Regions from separate parts of the Actinomadura sp. 21ATH genome, predicted to be linked through region 2. Evidence: riboswitches for the same ligand, from Rfam matches in the RefSeq annotation. Region 2 holds a riboswitch; the other holds the start of a gene.
The links. A riboswitch is a leader RNA that binds a small molecule or an ion and turns the genes downstream of it on or off. The one in region 2 is predicted to bind glycine.

Region 1: it holds a riboswitch for glycine, as region 2 does, so the genes downstream of both, gcvP (aminomethyl-transferring glycine dehydrogenase) here and gcvT (glycine cleavage system aminomethyltransferase GcvT) in region 2, are expected to answer to the same signal.

What each region holds. Positions count from the first base shown of each region.
Region 1 is NZ_JBGNUR010000008.1:148,965-160,622, reverse strand. Features, by position in the region: gene ACA361_RS23865 (alpha/beta family hydrolase) at 1-330, opposite strand, end outside; gene ACA361_RS23860 (PPOX class F420-dependent oxidoreductase) at 404-829, shown strand; gene ACA361_RS23855 (tetratricopeptide repeat protein) at 846-2,048, opposite strand; gene gcvP (aminomethyl-transferring glycine dehydrogenase) at 2,178-5,057, opposite strand; glycine riboswitch at 5,236-5,332, opposite strand; gene ACA361_RS23845 (flippase-like domain-containing protein) at 5,644-8,112, shown strand; gene ACA361_RS23840 (MerR family transcriptional regulator) at 8,163-8,771, opposite strand; gene ACA361_RS23835 (bifunctional nuclease family protein) at 9,122-9,592, opposite strand; gene ACA361_RS23830 (MerR family transcriptional regulator) at 9,744-10,520, opposite strand; gene ACA361_RS23825 (FHA domain-containing protein) at 10,592-11,128, opposite strand; gene ACA361_RS23820 (DUF881 domain-containing protein) at 11,470-11,658, opposite strand, start outside.
Region 2 is NZ_JBGNUR010000021.1:88,603-100,260, forward strand. Features, by position in the region: gene ACA361_RS37150 (ankyrin repeat domain-containing protein) at 1-602, shown strand, start outside; gene ACA361_RS37155 (hypothetical protein) at 678-929, opposite strand; gene ACA361_RS37160 (cytochrome bc complex cytochrome b subunit) at 1,333-2,718, shown strand; gene ACA361_RS37165 (ArsR/SmtB family transcription factor) at 2,821-3,600, shown strand; gene ACA361_RS37170 (hypothetical protein) at 3,607-3,966, opposite strand; gene ACA361_RS37175 (L-serine ammonia-lyase) at 4,068-5,441, opposite strand; gene glyA (serine hydroxymethyltransferase) at 5,494-6,750, opposite strand; gene gcvH (glycine cleavage system protein GcvH) at 6,753-7,145, opposite strand; gene gcvT (glycine cleavage system aminomethyltransferase GcvT) at 7,165-8,289, opposite strand; glycine riboswitch at 8,467-8,563, opposite strand; gene ACA361_RS37195 (RIP metalloprotease) at 8,704-9,999, shown strand; gene ACA361_RS37200 (PLP-dependent cysteine synthase family protein) at 10,028-11,128, opposite strand; gene ACA361_RS37205 (hypothetical protein) at 11,200-11,658, shown strand, end outside.

The DNA.
Region 1 (11,658 bases), on a different contig from region 2:
GGCCGTCCGGCAGGCCACCCGGGCGCCGTTGCTCCGCCCGCCCTGCACCAGCGTCACCGCGCCGAACCGCTCCCGCAGCGCCGCGATCACCTCCAGCCAGGCCGCGTCCTGCTTGCCGGCCGCGCCCGGCGCCCGCCGGCCCGCCGCCCGGAACGGCTGCAGCACCCGCGCGACCGCGCCGCCCAGCCCCAGCGCCACCGCCCGCACCGCCAGCAGGTCGGGCGCGTCCACGCCGCCGTTCGAGCCGTGCGTCAGGACCAGCAGGAACGCCGGGTTCACGGTCTCGTCCAGCGTCACCACCGCCGGGCCCTGCGCCGTAACGATCTCCACCCGGCCACGCTATCCGGCCGGCCACGCGGCCCGGCGACCGGCACGCGGTGATCACGTACGGCAGACTGCACCCATGACAGCGATGACCGACGACGAGTGGCGCGCCTTCGTCTCCGCGGGCACCCGGACCGGCAAGATCGGCGTGACCCGCAAGGACGGCGCCCCGCACGTGACCCCGATCTGGTTCGTCCTGGACGGCGACGATCTGCTGTTCAACACGGCCGCGTCGGGCCTCAAGGGCCGGGCGGTGCGCCGCGAGCCGCGGGTGTCGATCTGCGTGGACGACCAGGAGCCGCCGTTCTCGTTCGTGATGATCCAGGGCGAGGCGAGCGTCTCCGAGGACCTCGACGAGGTGCGCAGGTGGGCGACCGTGATCGGCACCCGCTACATGGGCGCCGAGCGCGGCGAGGAGTTCGGCGCCCGCAACGGCGTCCCCGGCGAGTACCTGGTCCGGGTGCGGATCACCAAGGTGGTCGCCGAGCGGAACGTGGCCGGCTGACCCGCCGGCCGGCCGCTCAGTCCCCGACCGGCTCGGTGTCGGGCCAGCCCGGCGGCAGCGCCGGGGCGGGCTCGCCCATCGCCAGCCGCAGCCGCTCGGCGAAGCTCTCGTGCAGCAGCGGGCCCCAGGCGTAGTCGCTCGGCACCCGGACCGCCTGGCCCATCACCTCGCGCGCCGCGCCGGGCCCCGTCCCGCCCGCGCCGCCGTCGTAGCCCGCGTACCGCACCGCCAGCAGCGCGTACATGTGGTCGAGCGCGCCGAACGCCTCGCCCGCCAGCGCCGGCAGGCTGCCGTCGGACACCGCCTGCTCGACCACCGGCTCCCACCACAGGTCGGCGGGATCGCCGCCCGCCGCGTCGGCCGGGTCGTCGTCGGCGAAGTCGCGCCGCAGCCGTGCCCGCACCTGGGCGGCCACGCCCGGGTCGGCCAGCCCGCGCCGCCACACCTCGCGCGCCTCGGCGCCCCGGCCGCGCAGCGGCAGCGTGCGCGCCAGCAGCTCGGTCGCCAGCGGCCCGACCTCGCCGTCGGCCGCCGCGCCGGCGTCGTTGAGCGCCGCGCCGAACGCCCCGATGGCCTGGTCGAGGTAGGCGATGCCCAGCGCGACCGCCAGCCGGGCGTGCGCGTACGGCGCCTTCTCCCGGTCGATAAGCTTGAGCCCGGCGTTCAGGATCCGCAGCGCGCGGGCCGCCTCGCCGCGCTCCAGCAGCCGCTGGGCGAGGTCGTGCGCGGCGACCGGGCCGTACTCGGCGTCCCCGGTCGCGACCGCCTCCTCCCAGTGGCCGCGGGCGGCCTCGAAGTCGCCGCCGTCGTCGGCCAGCCGGGCCAGCGCCAGCAGCGCCGGCGGCAGGTACGCCGGGTTGCCGAAGTCGACCACGACCCGCCACGCGGGCTCGGCCTCGGCGGGCTCGCCGGCCCGCTCGTGGGTGAGGGCCAGGTGGTACGCGGCGCGCGCGCCGTACTCGGGGTCGCCGGTGGCGATGGCGAGCCGGTCGGCCTCCCGGGCCGCCTCGACGTCGCCGCCGTCGTCGAGGACGACGGCCAGCCCGAGGGCGGCCTGGGCCCGGCAGGGGGTGTCGCCGAGGGCGAGCACCTCCCGGAAGAGCCCGGCGGCCCGGCCGGGGTCGCCCTCCTCGGCCAGCAGCCTGGCCTCCTCGCACAGCCGGGACGGATCGGCCGCCGCGCCGCCCGCTGCACCGGCCTTGTCCGGGGTCTCGCTCATGCTCCGCCTCTGGGGGTCGGGTCGGTGCCCCGAGCCTACCGACGGCGGGCGCGCGCGTCCCGGGGCGACACCCGGAAAGGGCCGGCATGATCATTTCTGTTCGGTCACGCCGGCCCCCGCGCGGGCGGATCAGTCCTCGAACGCCTCCGGCGGCGGGCAGGAGCAGACGAGGTTGCGGTCGCCGTGCGCCTGGTCGATCCGGCGCACCGGCGGCCAGTACTTGCCCTCCCGCAGGGCGGGCAGCGGGTAGGCCGCCTCCTCGCGGGTGTACGGGTGCTTCCAGTCCTCGGCGACCAGGCACGCGGCGGTGTGCGGCGCGTGCTTGAGCGGGTTGTCGTCGCGGTCGTAGCCGCCGTCGGCGACGCGCTGGATCTCCCGGCGGATCTCGATCATCGCGTCACAGAACCGGTCCAGCTCGGCCAGGTCCTCGCTCTCGGTCGGCTCGATCATCAGCGTGCCCGCCACCGGGAACGACAGCGTCGGCGCGTGGAAGCCGTAGTCGATCAGCCGCTTGGCGACGTCCTCGGCGGTGATCCCGGTCTCCTTGGTGATCTTCCGCAGGTCGGCGATGCACTCGTGCGCGACCAGGCCGTTCCGGCCGGTGTAGAGGATCGGGTAGTGCGGGCCGAGCCGGGCCGCCAGGTAGTTGGCGCCGATGATCGCGCCCTCGGTGGCGGCGCGCAGCCCGTCCGGGCCCATCATCGCGATGTACGCCCAGGAGATCGGCAGGATCCCCGCCGAGCCCCACGGCGCCGCCGAGATCGGCCCCACGCCGGTCTCCCCCGGCCCGGCCTCCGCGCGGAGCGGGTGGCTGGGCAGGAACGGCGCCAGGTGCTCGCGCACGCCGATCGGGCCGACGCCGGGACCGCCGCCGCCGTGCGGGATGCAGAACGTCTTGTGCAGGTTGAGGTGCGAGACGTCGGAGCCGAACTCGCCGGGCCGGGCCAGGCCGACCAGCGCGTTGAGGTTGGCGCCGTCCACGTACACCTGGCCGCCGGCCTCGTGCACGGACGCGCACACGTCCACGATCGTCTCCTCGAAGACGCCGTGCGTGGACGGGTACGTCACCATGATCGCCGACAGCGCGGCGCCGTGCTTCCCGATCTTGGCGTGCAGGTCGTCCAGGTCGATGTTGCCGCCGTCGTCGCACTTGACCACGACGACCTTCATCCCGGCCATCACGGCGCTGGCGGCGTTCGTGCCGTGCGCCGACGACGGGATCAGGCAGATGTTCCGGTGCCCCTCGCCGCGCGACTCGTGGTAGCCGCGGATGGCCAGCAGGCCGGCCAGCTCGCCCTGCGAGCCGGCGTTGGGCTGCACCGACACCTTCGCGTACCCGGTGATCTCGGCCAGCCGGTCCTCCAGCTCGCCGATCAGCTCCAGGTAGCCGGCGGCCTGCTCGACCGGCGCGAACGGGTGGACGTTCGCGAACTCCGGCCAGGTGATCGGCTCCATCTCGGCGGTGGCGTTCAGCTTCATCGTGCAGGAGCCGAGCGGGATCATCGACCGGTCCAGCGCGATGTCCTTGTCCTGGAGCCTGCGCAGGTAGCGCAGCATCGCGGTCTCGCTGCGGTGCGCGTGGAAGACCGGGTGGGTCAGGTACGGGCTCTCGCGCCGCAGCGCGTCCGGGAAGCCCTGCGGGAGCTCGCCGGCCTCGGCGGGGGCGGCGCCGAACGACTCCAGGACGGCCGCGACGTGCTCGGGCAGCGTGGTCTCGTCGCAGGCGGCGGCGACATGGTCGGCGTCGACCGGGCGCAGGTTGATCCCGCGCTCGCGGGCGGCCCGGACGATCTCGTCCGCGCGGCCCGGCACCCGGGCCAGCACCGTGTCGAAGAACGACCCGTGCACCACCTCGACCCCGGCGCCGCGCAGCCCGGCGGCGATCTCGGCGGCCCGGCGGTGCGCGCGCTGGGCGATCGCGGCCAGCCCCTCGGGGCCGTGGTAGACGGCGTACATGGCGGCCATCACCGCCAGCAGGACCTGGGCGGTGCAGATGTTGCTGGTGGCCTTCTCGCGGCGGATGTGCTGCTCGCGGGTCTGCAGCGCCAGCCGGTACGCGGCGGCGCCGTCGGCGTCGACCGAGACGCCCACCAGGCGGCCGGGCAGCTGCCGCTGGAGGCCCTCGCGGACGGCGATGTAGCCGGCGTGCGGGCCGCCGAAGCCGTACGGGACGCCGAACCGCTGCGCCGACCCCACCACGATGTCGGCGCCGGACTCGCCGGGCGGCCGCAGCAGCGTGAGGGCGAGCAGGTCCGCCGCGACGACGACCTGCGCGCCCCGCTCGTGCGCCTGGTCGCCGACGGGCGCCAGGTCGCGCACCGCGCCGGACGCGCCGGGGTACTGGAGCAGCACGCCGAAGAAGTCGCCCTCGGGCAGCCCGCCCGACAGGTCGGCGGTCACGACCTCGATGCCCAGCGGCACCGCGCGGGTCCTGATCACCTCGATGGTCTGGGGCAGCGCGTCGGCGTCGACGAGGAAGGTGCCGGGGTCCTTCCTCTTGGACGCGCGGTGCGCCAAAGTCATCGCCTCGGCGGCGGCCGTGCCCTCGTCCAGCATCGACGCGTTCGCGACCGGCAGCCCCGTCAGGTCGCTCACCACCGTCTGGAAGTTCAGCAGCGCCTCCAGCCGGCCCTGCGAGATCTCCGGCTGGTACGGGGTGTACGCGGTGTACCAGCCCGGGTTCTCCAGCACGTTGCGCAGGATCACCCCGGGCGTGATCGTCCCGTGGTAGCCCAGCCCGATCATCGACGTCAGCACGGTGTTGCGGGACGCCAGCTCGCGCAGCCGGTCCAGCGCGGCGGTCTCGCTCAGCGCGGGCGGCAGGTCCAGCGGCCGGGCGGTGCGGATCGCGGCCGGGACCGCGTCGTCGAGCAGGGCCTCGGCGCCGGAGTAGCCGATGGCCGCCAGCATCCGGGCGTGGTCGTCGGGCGCCGGGCCGATGTGCCGGTCGGCGAACGCGGACCGGGGATGCTGCGGCGACGCCACGGGGGCGAAGTACTGGGCGGTCATCTGGGGAGCCTCCTGGGCTGCTGAGGTCGCTCAGGGCCACCGGCGGCCCGTGCGGGGCCGACGGCCGGTCTCCCCCTCTGTCATCGGCACCTGAGAGATTCGCCCGCGGTACGGGGTTTCCCCTTCGGTGAGGCCCGCCCCCTCCGCGAGGGGGACCGCGCCTGCTTTCCAGAGGTGCCTCGCCCGAGCGGTCCTTTTGCCTGAGAGGTTCCGGGGAGGGTTGCCCCTTCGGCGCCCCGCGCTGGTTTGCGCGGGAACTCTCCCGCCCAGGGTCGACGGCGTTCCTTGTGGAACTCTATCCAATCCGCCGCGGAAACGATCGCCGCGGGGGCGCGGGAGGACCGCGCACGCCGATCACCCGCGCGCCGACCTGTGATCGCGCGGGCGTGCCCGGCCAGTACGATACCCAAAGCCCGCGGGAATACCGGGGGGAATGGGGGCCGACGGGGGCCGGAAGGGTACGGATGTCGGTGAGCGTGCGATTCTCCGCGAACGTGCTATCGGGCCGGCCGGGCGCCGCACCCGGCGGCGCGCCGGCGGTCCTGGGACGCTGATCGAAGTGACGGATCCGGACGGTGGCGAGGGCGTGACGCAGACTCGCGACGAGCGGACGCGGCCCGGCACGGCCGCGCCGGCCGCCGTGCCCGTCGACGAGCCCGACCGGCCCGACCGGATCCGGCGGCCCTCGGACGCGATCCGGTTCGCCGCCTCGGTGGCCGGGCTGGCCGCGGTGATGCTGCTGGTCTCGTTCGCCCAGCAGACCACGCACGGGCTGCAGAACGACGTGTTCGAGGTCACCGCGCACGCCCCGCACCTCCTGCTGACGCTGGCCACGCTGGTCTCCAGCTTCGGGGTGCTGGCCGTCCCGGTCGCGTTCGCCGTGGAGCGGCTGTTCCGCAAGGACGGGACGCGCGTGGCGATCGCGCTGCTGGCCGCGGTGATCGCGTTCGTGATCACCGTGCTGCTGGACGACCTGCGGGTGGCGACGGCGCCCGGCGGGGTGCTGGACTCGCTGATCTGGGGCGGCACCGACACCGCCCCGGTGCACACCGACATCGCGCCGGTGATCGCGTTCGTCAGCGCGGTCGGGATGGCCGGCCGGACCCGCTGGCAGGCCGCCACCTGGACGATGATCGGGATGGTCGCGCTGACCGGCCTCGCCGCCGCGTACGCCTCGGTGTCGGCGCTGGCGGCCACCTACTTCCTGGGGCGCGCCATCGGCCACGGCACGCTCTACGCGGTCGGCACGCCCAACCCGCGGCCGCCCGGGCCGGCCGTGATGGCCGCGCTGGAACGGCTCGGGCTGCGGCCCGTGCGCGCCCGGCAGCTGCCCGGCGAGGCCGACGAGGTCCGCCGGTACGGGGTCGAGATCGCCCGGGCCCCCGGCGCCGTACCCACCGACGGCACCGGGACGGCGCTGCCGGACGGCGGCTGGCAGCTGGAGGTCGGCGTCCTGGACCGCGACCTGCAGACCGCCGGGCTGCTGTACCGGGTGTGGCGGCTGGTCCGGCTGCGCGAGGCGTCGCCCCGCCGCCCGGTCCGCTCGCTGCGCCGCTCGCTGGAGCAGGAGTCGCTGATGGCGTACGCCGTCGACGCGGCGGGCGTGCGCACCCCCCGGCTGGTGGGGACCTGCGAGGTCGGCACCGAGGCCGCCCTGATGGCGTACGAGCACGTCCCCGGGACCCGGCTGGACGACCTGCCCGACGAGCAGCTCACCGACGGCCTGCTCACCGCCGTCTGGGAGCAGCTGAAGCGGCTCCAGTCGGGCCGGCTGGCGCACCGCAGGCTCGAAGGCAAGGCGATCCTCGTCTCGGACGGCGGGCGGCCGTACCTGACCGGGCTGAGCTCGGGCGAGATCGCGGTCGGCGACCTGGCGCTGCGCCTGGACCTGGCCCAGCTGCTCACCACGCTGGCGCTGCGGGTCGGCCCCGAGCGCGCGGTGCGCACCGCCGCGGACGTCCTCGGCGAGCAGGCGCTGGCGAGCGCGGTGCCGCTGCTGCAGCGGGTGGCGCTCTCCCGCGACACCCGCGCGATGCTGCGCCACCACCGCGACCTGCTCACCCGCATCCGCGAGCAGATCGTCGGGCTGAAGCCGGAGAGCGAGGCGCCGCCGCCGGTCCGGCTGGAGCGGTTCCGGCCCCGCACGATCTTCAGCATCGTCGCGCTGAGCATCGCCGCCTACATCGTCATCCCGCAGCTGAGCAGCGTCGACCCGGTCCAGCTGGTGGCCGGGGCCGAGTGGTGGTGGGTCGGGCTCGCGCTGGCGGCGGCCGCGCTCACGTACCTGGCCGCCGCGTTCATGCTGATGGGCTTCGTGCCGGAACGGCTGCCGCTGGGCCGCACCGTGCTGGTCCAGGTCGCCGCCTCGTTCGTGAAACTGGTGGCGCCCGCGGCGGTCAGCGGGGTGGCGCTGAACACCCGCTACCTGCAGCGCTCGGGCGTGCGGCCCGGGCCGGCGGTGGCGAGCGTGGGCGCGTCCCAGCTGATGGGCATGGTGATGCACATCCTGCTGCTGATCGTCTTCGGGTTCGTCACCGGGTCGACCGGCAACGCCACCCGCGACCTGGCGCCGTCCAGGACCGTGGTGATCGTGCTGCTGGCGCTGGCGGTGCTGGCCGGGGTCGCGCTGACGATCCCGCGGGTCCGCCGGATCGTCACCGGCCGGCTCAAGAGCATGTTCTCCGGGGTCGTCCCGCGGCTGGTGGACGTGCTCCAGTCGCCCCGCAAGATCCTCACCGGGCTGGGCGGGACGCTGCTGCTCACCGTCGGCTTCGTGGTCTGCCTGGACGCCTCGATCCGGGCGTTCGGCGGCTCGCTGCCGTGGACGGCGGTCGTGGTCGTCTTCCTGACCGCCAACGCGGTGGGCTCGGCCGCGCCGACCCCCGGCGGGCTGGGCGCCGTCGAGACGGCCCTGACGGTGGCGCTGACGATCTCCGGCCTGACCGCCGAGACCGCGACCTCGGCGGTGCTGCTGTTCCGGCTGCTGACGCTGTGGCTGCCGGTGCTCCCGGGCTGGGGGGCGTTCGCCTACCTCCAGCGCAAGGAAGCGATCTAGCCGGCGCCTAGGCGCGCTTCCCGCTCCCGCCGTCCCCGCTGTCGGGCGGGTCAGCCCGTCTTGCGGGCGCGGCGCCGGTGCGCGAGCTCGTCGTGCGGGTGCTCACCGGAGTCGTCCTCGTCGTCGGTGGCCGCGCGTTCAGCGGGGAGCTCGGCAAGGCTCCCCTCCACCTCCTGCCAGACACGGCCCAGCGCGATGCCGAAGACCCCCTGGCCGCCCTGCAGCAGATCCACGACCTCGTCGGCCGAGGTGCACTCGTACACGCTCACGCCGTCGCTCATCAACGTGATCTGCGCGAGGTCCCGGACGCCGCGGTCGCGCAGGTGGCTGACCGCGGTCCGGATCTGCTGGAGGGAGACACCGGTGTCGAGTAGGCGCTTGACGACCTTGAGGACGAGGATGTCGCGGAAGCTGTAGAGGCGCTGGCTGCCCGAGCCGTGCGCGGCGCGGACGCTGGGCTCCACCAGCCCGGTGCGGGCCCAGTAGTCCAGCTGGCGGTAGGTGATCCCCGCGGCGGCGCAGGCCGTGGGCCCGCGGTAGCCGACGTTCTCGGGCGGTGCGGACACCTCGGTGTCGAAGAGCAGGCCCTGCTCCCCGGCACGCCGAGACGCCACCTGCCTCTCGGGGGTCGCCTTGCCCTCGCCGCTGCTCACCGCCACGCGGACCTCCGGCTTCTATCAGCCCGCGGGGCTTCGTCAAGGGGGTTTGACGAATTACACCACGGGTGTTCCACCAGCACGGTAGGTGCCGGTCAGGGTGTGGTCAACGTTCACCGTCGGCGCGTCGCATGCCCGGATGAACCGGCTTCACGTGGGCAAACTGCGCACCAGACGCCCACTTGGACTCCTTTCCCCCGGGGACGTCCCGGAAACGGCCGCGCGGCCGGTGCCGGAAGTTCACCGGCGGACCTGCGCCGATCCCGGCCGATCCGGGCCGATCCGGGCCGATCCCGGCCGATCCGGGCGGCCCACCGCGCCCCGGCCCGTCCGGGAGCGCCGTCCGCGGCGGCTCAGCCGGCCCGGCCGAAGTCCTCCGGCGAGATCGTGTCGAGGAACTCGCGGAACTTCTCGACCTCGTCCTCCTGCTCGTCGGGGATCGCGACCCCGGCCTCCTCCAGCACGTCCTCGCTGGCGAAGATGCTGGCGCCGGTGCGCAGCGCCAGGGCGATCGAGTCCGACGGCCGGGCGCTCACCTCCACGCCGTTGGAGAACACCAGATCGGCGAAGAAGATCCCCTCGCGCAGCGCGGTGATGTTGACCGTGCGCAGCTGCACCCCGAGGGCGTCCAGCACGTCGCGGAACAGATCGTGGGTGAGCGGGCGGGCCGGCAGCACCCCCTGCTGGGCGAAGGCGATCGCGGTGGCCTCCACCGCCCCGATCCAGATCGGGAGGTAGCGGTCGCCCTCCGTCTCCTTCAACAGGACGATCGGCTGATTGGAGGGCATCTCGACCCGTACGCCGACGACCTCCATCTGCTTCACTGCGGCTCCCTGCTGCTGGTCCTCGCTCGTCTGGTCACCGTGCCGGATCGATCCCCGACCGAACCTTCTAGCCAAACTACACCCAGGCTCGGATTCCGCGTCGAGGCGGGAGCGCGCCGTTTCTCCGGCGGCGGCCGGGCGGGGCGCCGGATCAGGGGCCGAGGCTGTCGCGCAGGCCGGCCGAGACGAGGGTCGCGTGCAGCCGGATCGCCAGCGCCGCGATCTCCCGCGCGGTCTCGGCGGCCCGCTCGTGGGCGCCCGGGTCGCGGCGGCGCAGCTGCGGCGCCACCACCTGGTCGATCAGCCCGACCTGCCGGTCGGCCGCGGCCTTGACGGCGCGCAGGTGCCGGACCTCGAACCCGAACGCGCCCAGCGCGGCGGCGGTGCGCGCCACCGTCAGGTCCTCGCCGGTGTAGTACCCGCTGGTGCGGCGCACCAGGCCGTACTCCTCCAGGCGGGCGAGCATCTCCTCGTCGATCCCGGCGCCGTCGATGAGCTGGCGCCGGGTGAGCCGCACCGCGGCCGTCTCCCCCGCGGTGCCGTCGGCCGCCACGAGCGTGCGGGGGCGCCGCGCGGCCGCCTCGGCGCGCGGGGCCGGAACCGCGCCCGCCGCGGCGCCCTGGGACGCGGCCGGGCCTGCGGCCGGAGCGGGGGCCGGGACCGGCTCGCCGCGGTCGCGCGCCTCCAATTGCTGCCTGATCACCCGCAGCGGCAGGTAGTGGTCGCGCTGCGAGGTCAGGATGAAGCGCAGCCGCTCGACGTCGGCGTCGCAGAACTTGCGGTAGCCCGCGGGGCTGCGCTGGGGCTCGATGAGCCCCTCCGCCTCCAGGAAACGGATCTTGGAGATGGTGATGTCGGGGAAGTCGGGCCGCAGCAGCCCCAGCACGTCCCCGATCGTCATCGGGGCCGGTGCCGCCTGTGCGCTCATGGCCCCTCCCCTCGCCGCGGTCCCGCGGTGCTCCCCGTCTGCCGCACGCTCGCGCCTCCGGACGGATCCGGTCAGCCGTGCTGCGGGTTGGTCAGGAACACCAGACGGAACTTGCCGATCTGGACCTCGTCCCCGCCCGACAGCCCGGCCTGGTCGATCCGCTGCCGGTTGACGTAGGTGCCGTTCAGGCTGCCGACGTCCCGCACGGAGAACGCGCCGCCCTCGCGGGCGAACTCGGCGTGGTGCCGGGAGACGGTGATGTCGTCGAGGAAGATGTGGCTCTCGGGGTGGCGGCCCGCCGAGGTGCGGTCGCGGTCGAGCAGGAAGCGGCTGCCGGCGTTCGGCCCGCGCTTGACCACCAGCAGGGCCGTGCCCGGCGGCAGCGCCTCCACGGCCACCTGGTCGGCGCCGACCGGCTCCTCACCGCCCTGGTCGACGTCCAGCGCCTCGATCCCGCCGATGGAGATGGTGGAGGTCGACTCGCCGGGAGACTCCCTGTACGGCGTGGGCGCGGGGGCGCTCCGCGTCAGCGGAGTGCCGCAGTTCGAGCAGAAGCGGGCATCATCCGGGTTGGCGTGACCGCACTGCGTGCAGTAGACGCTCGGCATCGATCGGCTCGGCCTCCTACCATCGGCGCGGCGCCCGCGCCCCCCGCTGCCGCGGAGACCGCCTGCGCCACGCGCATCCTGTACCAACCCACGCCGGGGACCCGTCCCCCGACCACGGTCCAACTCGCCGCCCACCAACACGACGGTTGCCGCAACTTACGCGGGTAGTGCCCGAGGGGTCAACCGGAACGGTGAGCCGGCTGCCCCTCAAGCTACCTCCGTCAATGATCGCAGGTCTACGGCGCCGCGCGGACCACGGCCGAACACCGGGACCGGCCCCGGCCGGGCGCCGGGTCCCCGACCTGCGGGATCATGATCTCGTCCGGGCCGGGCCCGCCCGGTCAGCCGGGCCGGGTCACCCGGATCTCGATCTTCGGCCGGGCCTCGACGGCGACCCGTGCCCCGGCCCCCTCCAGGGTCTTGGTCACGCCCCCCGGGATGTCGAGTGCCGTGGTCATGGTGTGCGCGTCGCCGATCACCAGGAACCGGTACGGCGCGCGCAGGAACCGGCCGTCCGCCACCACGCCGCC
Region 2 (11,658 bases):
CAGGCCCCCATCCGGACCTCTTCCCGCCGCGCGCCGAACTCTCCGCCGCCGAGTCCGCCGCCGTCGCCGAGGCCCCCCGCCTGATCGAGGCGCTCGCCCCCGGCCGCGACGGCGGCTTCAGCCTGGCCTGCGTCGCCGGGATCACCGCCGCCGAAGCCGCCCGCCGGCTGGAAGCGTCCCCGGCCGAAGGCCCGGAAGAGGACGACGAGTTCGACGACCTGGACGACCTGCTCGTCGGCGCGACCGACGTCCCGGGCGGCTGCGTGATCGTCCAGCCGTGGGGCTACGCGGCCCAGACGCCCGGCGTGACGAAGGCCCTCTCCTCAGGAACGGTCTGCTACGCCATGTACGCCAACCCCAAGAGCGGCAACCAGGGCCAGATCGTCCGGGACGGCACCATCGAAGGCTGGGACCTGCACCCCGGAGGAGGCGTCCCCCGCCCCGACGCCACGCCCGAGGAGGTCCTCCTCACCTACCTCTACAAGCACGAGGCACCCGCCTACTGCTACGCCTACACGAGCCTCCGCCCGACCGACTCCCGCTCCCTGACCGGCCCACCCGACCAGTGGCTCCAACTCCCCACCCGCGACCACTGGACCTGACCCGCCGGCCCAGTCCGGTCACGGCTCCCGCCGAACGGCCGCGATCGTTCGGCGGGAGCCGTGACCGCGTACGGGTCAGTCGAAGATCTCGTCGACGGTTTCGGCCGTGACGGCACGGTCGAGCCAGCGGTCCAGCTGGTCCTTGTCCGTGCACGCCTGGATTCGAGTCCGGTCGGCTTCGGAGGGCTCCAGCCCGCGCGCGGACAGGATCTTGACGATCGCCCGGGCCTTGCCCCGGGCTTCTCCTTCGGCCTCGCCTTCGGCTCTGCCGATCGCCGCGTAGTGGAGGGCGAACTCGCTCTTGAGCTCGTACTTCTCGATTTTCATGATCTCCCTCAGGATGGAGCGGGCCGCTGGGGGAAGCCGTGACTCTACGTGGTCATAGTACTTTCCGCCGATGTCTCGGGGCAGTGTGGTCAGGGCCGGCGCAGAACGCCTTCAATACGGGACGTGTCTCGGAGCCGCCGGTCACGAGGAGAGCGCCGAGGACGGCGAGTTCGGGGAGCTGGCGTGCCAGCGGCATCTCGTGATCGATCGTGGGCACGAGAGGAAGCTAGCCGTAGTCGGTAGATCACTGTGCGCGATTGACTCAACTGAAGGTAAAGGATCCGGAGGCGGTCGTCGCCCTGTGGTCATTCGGGGTGGTGGTGCGGGTCACCTGGGTGGGCTGTCACATGGGGAGGTCCGGGGCCGTCTATTTGGTAGACGGCCTATTCAGGGGGCGAGCCTGATGTTGACGAAGAAGCCGACCGGTGCGTCGGCCGCCGCGACGGGGTGGTGGCGGCGCGGTGGCGGGGATCATTGGAGCTTCCTGTTCGCGCAGATCGCACTGCATTCGTTCATCGTGCTGGTGGTGACCGGGGCGTTCCTGACGTTCTTCTATGACCCGGATATGTCGCGGACCACCTATGACGGGTCCTATGCCCCGCTGCGCGGTATCGACGTCAGCAGGGCGTACGACTCCACCCTGCATCTCAGCCTTGAGGTCCGCGGCGGGCTGCTGATGCGGCAGATCCACCACTGGGCCGCGCTGATCTTCATCGCCGCGATCTGCTGCCAGCTCCTGCGGATGTTCTTCACGGGCGCGTTCCGCCGGCCGCGCCGCCTGAACTGGCTGATCTGGGTCGGGATGCTGCCGCTGGCGATGGTCGCGGGCGTGACCGGCACCGTCCTGCCCGATGACATGCTGTCGGGCGGCAGCATCAGCCTGATCCAGGGGATCACCCAGTCCATCCCTTTCATCGGGACGGACCTGACGGGCCTGCTGTTCGGCGACGACGTTCCCGGCGACGACATCATTCCGCGCATGTACTGGGCGCACATTCTGGTGATACCCGTGGTCATCGCCGCGCTGTTCCCGCTGCGCCGGATGCTGATCAAGCGGGTCGGGCACAGCCGCTTCCGGAACGCCGCGCCCGCCGGCCGGGACGGGCGCCTGCGTTCGGCGGCGCTCCTGCTGTACACGTGCGGGGTGCTGGCCCTGCTGGGCACGCTCGTCCAGGTCAACCCGATCTGGCTGTTCGGCCCGTACGAGCCTGGGGCGATCACCGCCGGGGCGGTGCCGGGCTGGTACATGGGGTTCCTGGACGGCGCGATTCGGATCATGCCCGGCTGGGAGATCACCGTCGCCGGCCATCCGATCACCTTCGCGGTGCTGGTGCCCGCCCTGATCGTTCCCGGGGCGTTCTTCACCGCCCTGGCCGCGTACCCGTGGGTCGAGGAGCGGATCACCGGTGGCCGCTGCCTGCACCATGTGCTGGACCGGCCCCGCGACCACGCGTTCCGGACGGGGGTGGGCGCGGCGGGGATCGCCTTCTACGGGCTGCTGTGGGCCGCCGCGGCCAACGACCAGATCGCCGACACGTTCCATCTGTCGCTGTTCGCCGTGTCGGTGTTCTTCCGGGTCGCGGTGCTGGCCGGGCCGGTCCTGGCGTTCATGATCACCCGCTGGCTGTGCCTTGGGCTCGCCGCCCGCGAACGGGAGGAGGCCGAGCACGGCTACGAGACGGGCCGGATCGTGATGAGCGCGGAGGGCGCGTTCAGCGAGATCCACGCTCCCGTACGCGATGAGGACGCGCCGCGCCAGATTTCGGGGCCGGCCCACCCCGCGGCCTGAGCTGGGAGCGGAGGGTGCGATGCGGGGCCGTTCGTTGACATGCAACCCTCCGGCTGCCTATCGTGAACAGGCAACCAAAAGGCTGCCTATTGTGGAGGCGCGATGGACGCGGTGTTCAAGGCACTGGCCGATCCCACCCGCCGGCGCCTGCTCGACAGCCTCAACGCGCGCAACGGGCAGACCCTGCGGGAGCTGTGCGCCGGCCTGGACATGACCAGGCAGTCGGTCAGCAAGCACCTGGCCGTGCTGGAGGAGACCGGACTGGTCACGCCCGTCCGGCGCGGGCGGGAGAAGGTCCACTACCTCGACGCGGCGCCCATCAACGCCATCGCCGAACGGTGGATCCGCCGGTACGACCGCGAACGCGCGCGAGCACTCGCCGACCTCAAGACCGCACTGGAGACCGACCCCATGAGCGACGACGCCTTCGTCTACACGACGTACATGAAGACCACGCCCGAGCGGCTCTGGCAGGCCCTCACCGATCCCGCCTTCACCGTCCGCTACTGGGGCGTGACCTTCGATACCGACTGGGCCCCCGGATCCACCATGATCTGGCAGGAGAACGACCGGAAGACCATCGACCCGGAGCAGGTCGTCCTGGAATCCGACCCGCCCCGCCGCCTCTCGTACACCTGGCACACTCCCACCGCCGAATGGGCCGAGGCGGCCGGAGTGGGCGCGGACGTCCTCGCGAGACTCCGCGACGAAAAGCGCACCCGCGTCACCTTCGACATCGAACCGCGCGGCGACATGGTCAAGCTCACCGTCGTCCACGACGGCTTCCAGCCCGGCAGCGTGATGCGCGGCATGGTCGGCGAAGGCTGGCCGGAGCTCCTCTCCGGTCTCAAGACCCTGCTGGAGACCGGCGACACCCTCTGACCCGCGCTAGGCGTCGGCTGGGTCGCGTAGGGAAAGGGCTTCCCGGTCCGTCAGGCCGCTGCGGGCCGCCACGCGGCGGCGGGCGCGGACTTCCGGGCTCGTGCGGGGGCGGTATCGGGGACGGCGTCCGCAGCCGCACGGTTCGAAGCCCTCGTAGCGCAGGCCGGCCTGGAGGACGGCGGCCACGGCGGCCCAGCGGCGGTCGTCGCGCCTGCGGGGCGCGGCGAAGTCGTGCCCCGCGAAGATCATCGGGGCGCGGCACGTGGTGCACGGGTGCTCGGCGCCGTCCCAGGGGAGCTTGCGGCTCTGGCGGCACGGGACGCACACGTAGTGGACCTTGTAGGTGACCTCGGCGTACGTGCACATGGCTCAGGAGCGTAGCGCGTCACTCGCGGCACACGCCTTCGCCGCCCAGGGCGACCTCGACCGGAGCCTCGCGTCGGTCCGCCCCCGACGGCGCCGGGCGGTCAGCACTCGATGACGTTGACGGCGAGGCCGCCGCGGCTCGTCTCCTTGTACTTGTCGAGCATGTCCCGGCCGGTGTCCTTCATCGTCTTGACGGCCCGGTCCAGGGAGACGAAGTGGCGGCCGTCGCCGCGCAGCGCGATGCGGGTGGCGGTGATGGCCTTCACTGCGCCGACCGCGTTCCGCTCGATGCACGGGACCTGGACGAGGCCGCCGACGGGATCGCAGGTCAGGCCCAGGTTGTGCTCGATACCGATCTCGGCGGCGTTCTCCACCTGCTCGGGGGTGCCGCCGAGGACCTCGGTGAGGCCGGCGGCGGCCATGGAGCAGGCCGAGCCGACCTCGCCCTGGCAGCCGACCTCCGCGCCGGAGATGGAGGCGTTCTGCTTGAACAGGGCGCCGATCGCCCCGGCGGTGAGGAGGAAGCGGACCGCCCCGTCGTCGGACGCGTTCGGGACGAACTTCGCGTAGTAGTGCAGTACGGCCGGGACGATGCCCGCCGCGCCGTTGGTGGGCGCGGTGACGATGCGGCCGCCGGCGGCGTTCTCCTCGTTCACGGCGAGGGCGAACAGGGTCACCCAGTCCATGGCGTGCAGCGGGTCGGAGCCGTCCTCGGTGAGGAGGCGCCGGTGCAGCTGCGGCGCCCGGCGGCGGACCTTGAGCCCGCCGGGGAGCAGGCCCTCGCGGGTGCAGCCGCGGTCGACGCAGCCGCGCATGACCTGCCACAGGTCGACCAGGCCGCCGCGGATCTCCTCGGCGGTGCGGCCGAACGCCTTCTCGTTCTCCAGCATCAGCGCGGAGATCGACAGGCCGGTCTCGCGGCAGTGGTCGAGCAGCTCGGCGGCGGTGTCGAACGGGTACGGCAGGACGGTGTCGTCCGGCTTGATCCGGTCGGCGCCGGCGGCGTTCTCGTCCAGGATGAAGCCGCCGCCGACCGAGTAGTAGACCTTGGAACGGAGCTCGTCGCCGTCGGCGGTGTACGCGGTGAAGCGCATTCCGTTGGGGTGGCCGGGCAGCGACTCCTTGCGCTCGAAGACCAGGTGCTCGCCCACCACGAACGGGATGTCGTGGGAGCCGAAGAGCCGCAGGGCCCCCCGGGAGCGGATCTCGGCCAGCCGGGCGTCGACCGTGTCGACGTCGACGCGTTCGGGCTTGTCGCCCTCCAGGCCGAGGATGACGGCCTTGTCGCTGCCGTGGCCCTTGCCGGTCAGGCCGAGCGAGCCGTACAGAACCGCCCGGACGGACGCGGCCTTCTCCAGCAGGCCGTCGCGGTGCAGGCCGCGCGCGAAGCGGTGGGCGGCCGCCATCGGCCCGCCGGTGTGCGATGAGGAGGGGCCGATGCCGATTTTGAAGAGGTCGAAAACGCTGATCGCCATGAATCCTCCTCGGTGCCCCCTCCGCGCCGTCGCGAAGGGGGCGAGGAACTTCCTACAGACCCGGGTAGAGAGGGTGCTTCCCGGAGAGGGCCTTGACGCGGGCGGCCAGGGCGTCCCGGTCGAACGACGGCTGCAGCGCCAGGGCGATGACGTCGGACACCTCGGCGAAGTCCGCGGCGGTGAAGCCGCGGGTGGCCAGGGCGGGCGTGCCGATCCGCAGGCCGGAGGTGACCATCGGCGGGCGCGGGTCGTTGGGGACCGCGTTCCGGTTGACGGTGATGCCGATCTCGTGCAGCCGGTCCTCGGCGTCCCGGCCGGTCAGCTCGGAGTCGACCAGGTCGACCAGGACGAGGTGCACGTCGGTGCCGCCGGTGAGGACCTTGACGCCGGCCTTGGCGGAGTCCTCGGCGGAGAGCCGCTCGGCGAGGATCTTCGCGCCCTCGACGGTACGGGCCTGCCGCTCCCGGAACTCGTCCGAGCCAGCGATCTTCAGCGCCACCGCCTTGGCGGCGATCACGTGCTCCAGCGGGCCGCCCTGCATGCCCGGGAACACCGCCGAGTTGATCTTCTTGCCGTACTCCTCGCGGGCCAGGATCAGCCCGCCGCGCGGCCCGCCCAGCGTCTTGTGCGTGGTGGTGGTGACGATGTCGGCGTGCGGGACGGGCGAGGGGTGCAGCCCCGCCGCGACCAGCCCGGCGAAGTGCGCCATGTCCACCATGAGCAGCGCGCCCACCGAGTCGGCGATCTCGCGGAACGCGGCGAAGTCCAGCTGCCGCGGGTACGCCGACCAGCCCGCGACGATCATCTTCGGCCGGTGCTCGGCGGCCAGCGCGGCGACCTCGTCCATGTCGACCAGGCCGGTCTCCGGGTGGACGTGGTACGCGACCACGTTCAGCATCTTGCCGGAGTAGTTGAGCCGCATGCCGTGCGTGAGGTGCCCGCCGTGCGCCAGGTCCAGGCCGAGGATCGTGTCGCCCGGCTGGAGCAGCGCGAAGTAGACGGCCGTGTTGGCCTGCGCGCCCGAGTGCGGCTGGACGTTCGCGTGCTCCGCGCCGAACAGCTCCTTGGCGCGGTCGATGGCCAGCTGCTCGGTCACGTCGACGAACTCGCAGCCGCCGTAGTAGCGGCGGCCGGGGTAGCCCTCGGCGTACTTGTTGGTCAGGACCGAGCCCTGCGCCTCCAGCACCGACACCGGGGCGAAGTTCTCGGAGGCGATCATCTCGAGCGTGGACTGCTGCCGGTCCAGCTCGGCGGCCACCGCCCGCGCGACCTCGGGGTCGGCGGCGGCCAGCGAGTCGTACAGGCCCACGGTCAGCTCTCCTCGGTCAGCTTGGCGTACGCCGCCGAGTCCAGCAGGTCGCCGGGCTCCTCGGAGATCCGGACCTTGAAGATCCAGCCCTCGCCGTACGGGTCGTCGTTGATGACCTTGGGCTCGTCCACCACGGCGGTGTTGATCGCGGTGATCTCGCCGCTCACGGGGGAGTAGAGCTCGCTGACGGACTTGGTGGACTCCACCTCGCCGCACGGCTCGCCGGCCTCGACCGTGTCGCCCTCGCCCGGCTGCAGTTCGAGGAAGACGATCTCGCCGAGGGCGTCGGCGGCGTGCGCGGTGATGCCGACGGTCACGATGCCGTCCCCGTCCTCACCGAGGCCGGACACCCATTCGTGCTCCTCGCTGTAGCGGAGCTGCTCCGGAACGCTCACGATGCTTTCTCTCCAGATCTCAGGAACGCTTGTAGAAGGGCAGATCGACCACGTCGACCGGCTCCTGCCTGCCGCGGACGTCCACGGCCAGCTCGCCGGACACCGTGCAGTCGACGTACGCCATGGCGATCGGCTTGCCCAGTGTGGGCGACGGGGCGCCGCTCGTCACCACCCCGCACGGCGTGCCGTCGGACGTGACCACCTCGTACCCCTTGCGGGGCGCGCGGCGGCCGCGCGCGACCAGCCCCACGAGCCTACGGCCTGGCGGGGTCTGCGCCTGCGCGGCCAGCGTGGCCTTGCCCACGAAATCGCCGGGCTTGTCCAGCTTGACGACCCGGCCGAGTCCCGCCTCGTACGGGGTGGTCTCGGCCGTCAGCTCGTTGCCGTACAGGGGCATGCCCGCTTCGAGGCGGAGCGTGTCGCGCGCCGACAGCCCGGCCGGGACGACGCCCTCGACGGCGGCCAGTTCCCGCCAGAGCCGGACGGCGTCGGCGGCGTCCACGAACAGCTCGAAGCCGTCCTCGCCGGTGTAGCCGGTACGGGCGATGAGCGCGTCCACGCCCCCGACCTCGTCGGCGGTGATCGCGTAGTACTTCAGGTCGGGCAGCGGCGCGGCGGTGAAGCGGGCCAGAATGCCCTGCGCCTCGGGCCCCTGGAGGGCGATCAGGGCGTAGTCGGCCGACCGGTCGGTGACCCGGGCGTCGAACCCGGCCGCCCGCTCGGCCAGCGCCTCCAGGACGACCGCGGCGTTCGCGGCGTTGGCGACCACCATGAACGTCTCGTCGGCCAGCCGGTACACGATCAGGTCGTCCAGCACCCCGCCGTCCGGCGCGCAGATCATCGTGTAGCGGGCCTTGCCGACGGCCATCGGCGACAGGTTGCCGACCAGGGCGTAGTCCAGCGCGGCGCCGGCGCCCGGCCCGTCCAGGAAGATCTCGCCCATGTGGGAGAGGTCGAACAGCCCCGCGCCGGTGCGGACCGCGCGGTGCTCGGCGGTCTCGCTCGCGTAGCGCAGCGGCATCAGGTAGCCGGCGAAGTCGACCAGGTTGGCGCCGAGCTCCCGGTGCACGTCGTACAGCGGCGTCGTCCTGGCCTGCGGGGCCGGCGGTGTGGCGGCGGCGTTCTCGGTGTTCTCGGCGGGCACGGGGTCGGCTCCTTCGTCGCGGGCGCGTGGGTCCAATCGTCCCACCCGCACCGGGCGTGGTCTGGGCCTCCCCCTCTGTCATCGGCGCCTGAGAGCTTCACCCGTCCCAGGGGAGGGCTTTCACCTTCGGCGGGGGACGGCTCCGTGGTGGGCGCGTCCCCGCTTTCCAGAGGTCGCCTGGTCCGTGCGGTCCGTGGGCCTGAGAGGTTCCGGGGAGGAGTTGCTCCTTCGGCGTCCCTGACCGGCTGCCAGGGCACTCTCCCGCACGGGATCAGCGGCTGCCCGCCAGGCTAGCAGCGGAGTCCGGTCCGGGGCCATGTGCGTGCATGAGTACGCGGTCGTCCGCACCGCGTATCACGTAACCTGAACGCGTCATTCGAGATCACCGAGAGATCACCGAGGAACGGGGCGCTCATGGGCTGGCTGGCGGGAGTACTGATCCTGTTCTTCGGCCTGATGGCGTCCATCGCCCTGCACGAGCTGGGGCACTTCTCGTTCGCGAAGCTGTTCCGGGTCCGGACCACGCAGTTCATGGTCGGCTTCGGGCCGACGCTGTGGTCGCGGCACAAGGGCGAGACCGAGTACGGCGTCAAGTGGATCCCGCTCGGCGGCTACATCCGGATGATCGGCATGCTGCCGCCGCGCAAGGGCGACGCGTCCGGCCAGGTGCGGCAGATCAGCACGGGCCCGTGGCAGGGGCTGATCGAGTCGGCCCGCGGCGCGGCGCTGGAGGAGGTCCGGCCGGGCGACGAGGACCGCGTCTTCTACGCCAAGAAGTGGTGGCAGAAGCTCACGATCATGTTCGCCGGCCCCGCGATGAACCTGCTGCTCGCGGTGATCTTCTTCGCGATCCTGCTGATGGGCATCGGCACCCTGACCCCGCAGCCGGTGATCTCCACGGTCGAGAAGTGCGCCATCCCGGCGAACTCCAAGCTCACCGACTGCCCGCAGGGCTACACGCCGACCCCGGCCGCCGCGGTGGGCCTCAAGCCCGGCGACCGCATCCTCTCGTTCGGCGGCGAGAAGGTCGACGAGTACGCCGAGCTCCAGGCCATGATCCGCGACTCCGGCGGCCGGACGGTCGCGATGGAGGTCGACCGGGGCGGTCAGCGGATCCCGCTCCAGGTGCCCATCGCCAGCAACAAGATGTACGACCTGGAGGACAACCAAAAGGTCGTCACCGTCGGGTTCCTCGGCATCACCCCCCTCCAGGAGCGCGAGCGCAAGGGCCCGGTCGCGGTCGCCGACCACATGGCCGAGCTGACCGCGCACACCGCCGGGGCGCTGATCAGGCTGCCGCAGAAGATGGTCGGCGTCTGGGAGGCCGCGTTCGGCGGCGAGAAGCGCGACCCGAACGGGCCGATCGGCGTGGTCGGCGTCAGCCGGCTCGGCGGCGAGATCGCGGCGTCCCCGCAGCCGGTGCTCGACAAGGTCGAGATGTTCATCCTGCTGCTCGGCTCGCTGAACCTGGCGGTCGGGCTGTTCAACCTGATCCCGCTGCTGCCGCTGGACGGCGGCCACATGGCCGGCGCCCTGCTGGAGGCGATCAAGAAGTTCTTCGCCCGGCTGCGCGGCCGCCCCGACCCCGGGTACGTGGACGTCGCCAAGGCGCTGCCCGTCACGTACGTGATGGCGGTGGTGCTGATCGTCATGGGCGGGCTGCTGATCTACGCCGACCTGGTCAACCCGATCCGGTTCGGCGCGGGTTAGCGCGCGTCCGGGGCGGCGCCGCGGGCGCTCAGGACGGCACCGCGGGCGCCTCGCCCGTCTCCAGGAAATGCTCCAGCGCCTTCACGTACGGCCCGATCTCGATGCCCTGCTCGGCGAGCCAGGCGTCCGAGCAGTACGTGTGCGCGTACCGCTCGGCCCCGTCGCAGATCAGCGTGACCACGCTGCCGCGCTCGCCGCGCGCCCGCATCTCCGCGATCAGCCCGGCCGCGCCCCACAGGTTGGTGCCGGTCGAGCCGCCGACGTTCCGGCCGGTCACCGCGCGGGTCCAGCGCATCGCCGCGATCGACGCCGCGTCCGGCACCCGGATCATGCGGTCGATCACGGTGGGCAGGAACGACGGCTCGACGCGGGGCCGGCCGATGCCCTCGATCCGGGAGCCGGCGGCCGTGCGGGCGGTGTCGCCGTCCTGGTACGCGTCGTAGAACGCCGAGCCCTCCGGGTCGACCACGGCCACCCGGGTCTGGAAGCGCCGGTACCGCGCGTACCGGCCGATCGTGGCGGACGTGCCGCCCGTACCGGCGCCGACGACGATCCAGGACGGCTCGGGGAAGCGCTCCAGCCGCAGCTGCTCGAAGATCGACTCGGCGATGTTGTTGTTCCCGCGCCAGTCCGTCGCGCGCTCGGCATAGGTGAACTGGTCCATGAAGTGGCCGTTGCACTCGCGGGCCAGCCGCCGCGACTCGGCGTAGATCGCGGTCGGGTCGGCCACCAGGTGGCAGCGGCCGCCGTAGAACTCGATCAGCTCGATCTTCTCCGGGCTGGTGCGCTCGGGCATCACGGCCACGAACGGCAGGCCGACCAGCCGCGCGAAGTACGCTTCACTGACGGCCGTGGACCCGCTGGACGCCTCGATGATCGTGGTGTCCTCGCGGATCCAGCCGTTGGCGAGCCCGTACAGGAACAGCGACCGCGCCAGCCGGTGCTTCAGCGACCCGGTGGGGTGGACGGACTCGTCCTTCAGGTACAGGTCGATGCCCCACTCCGGAGGCAGCGGGAACACGTGCAGGTGCGTGTCGGCGCTGCGGTTGGCGTCGGCCTCCACCAGCCGGATCGCCTCGGCGATCCACGCCCGCCGATCCGGGTCGTACCGGTCCACGGCCTGGCTCATCGGCACCGTCCTTTCCGTAGGGAGCACGATATCCGCGCACGCCACAAGGCATCATGGAGGGCGGGGTGATCATGGCGGAGTTCTTCACGCTGCGCGTCGCGGACGGGGGGCGTGCGCCGCTGCTCGGCTTCTTCCTGGCGTTCATCGTCACGTTCGTCGTGACGCGGGTGAACGTCCGGCTGATCCGGGCGAACGTGCGGTTCTGGTTCAGGAACGTCCAGGCGGGCGACCTGCACATCCACCATGTCGTGTTCGGCGTGGTGCTGATGCTCGTGGGCGGGGTCGCCGCCATCGCCGTGCCGGACGAGTACGCGGGCTGGGACGTCGCCGCGGCGGTGGTCTTCGGCGTGGGCTCGGCCCTGGTGCTGGACGAGTTCGCGCTGATCCTGCACCTCAGCGACGTCTACTGGACGGAGAAGGGCCGGGCCAGCGTGGACGCCGTGTTCGTGGCGATCGCGGTGACCGGTCTGCTGCTGCTCGGCGTGCGCCCGGCCGGCTTCGAGGGGCTGCGGCCCGACGTGGACGTCGAC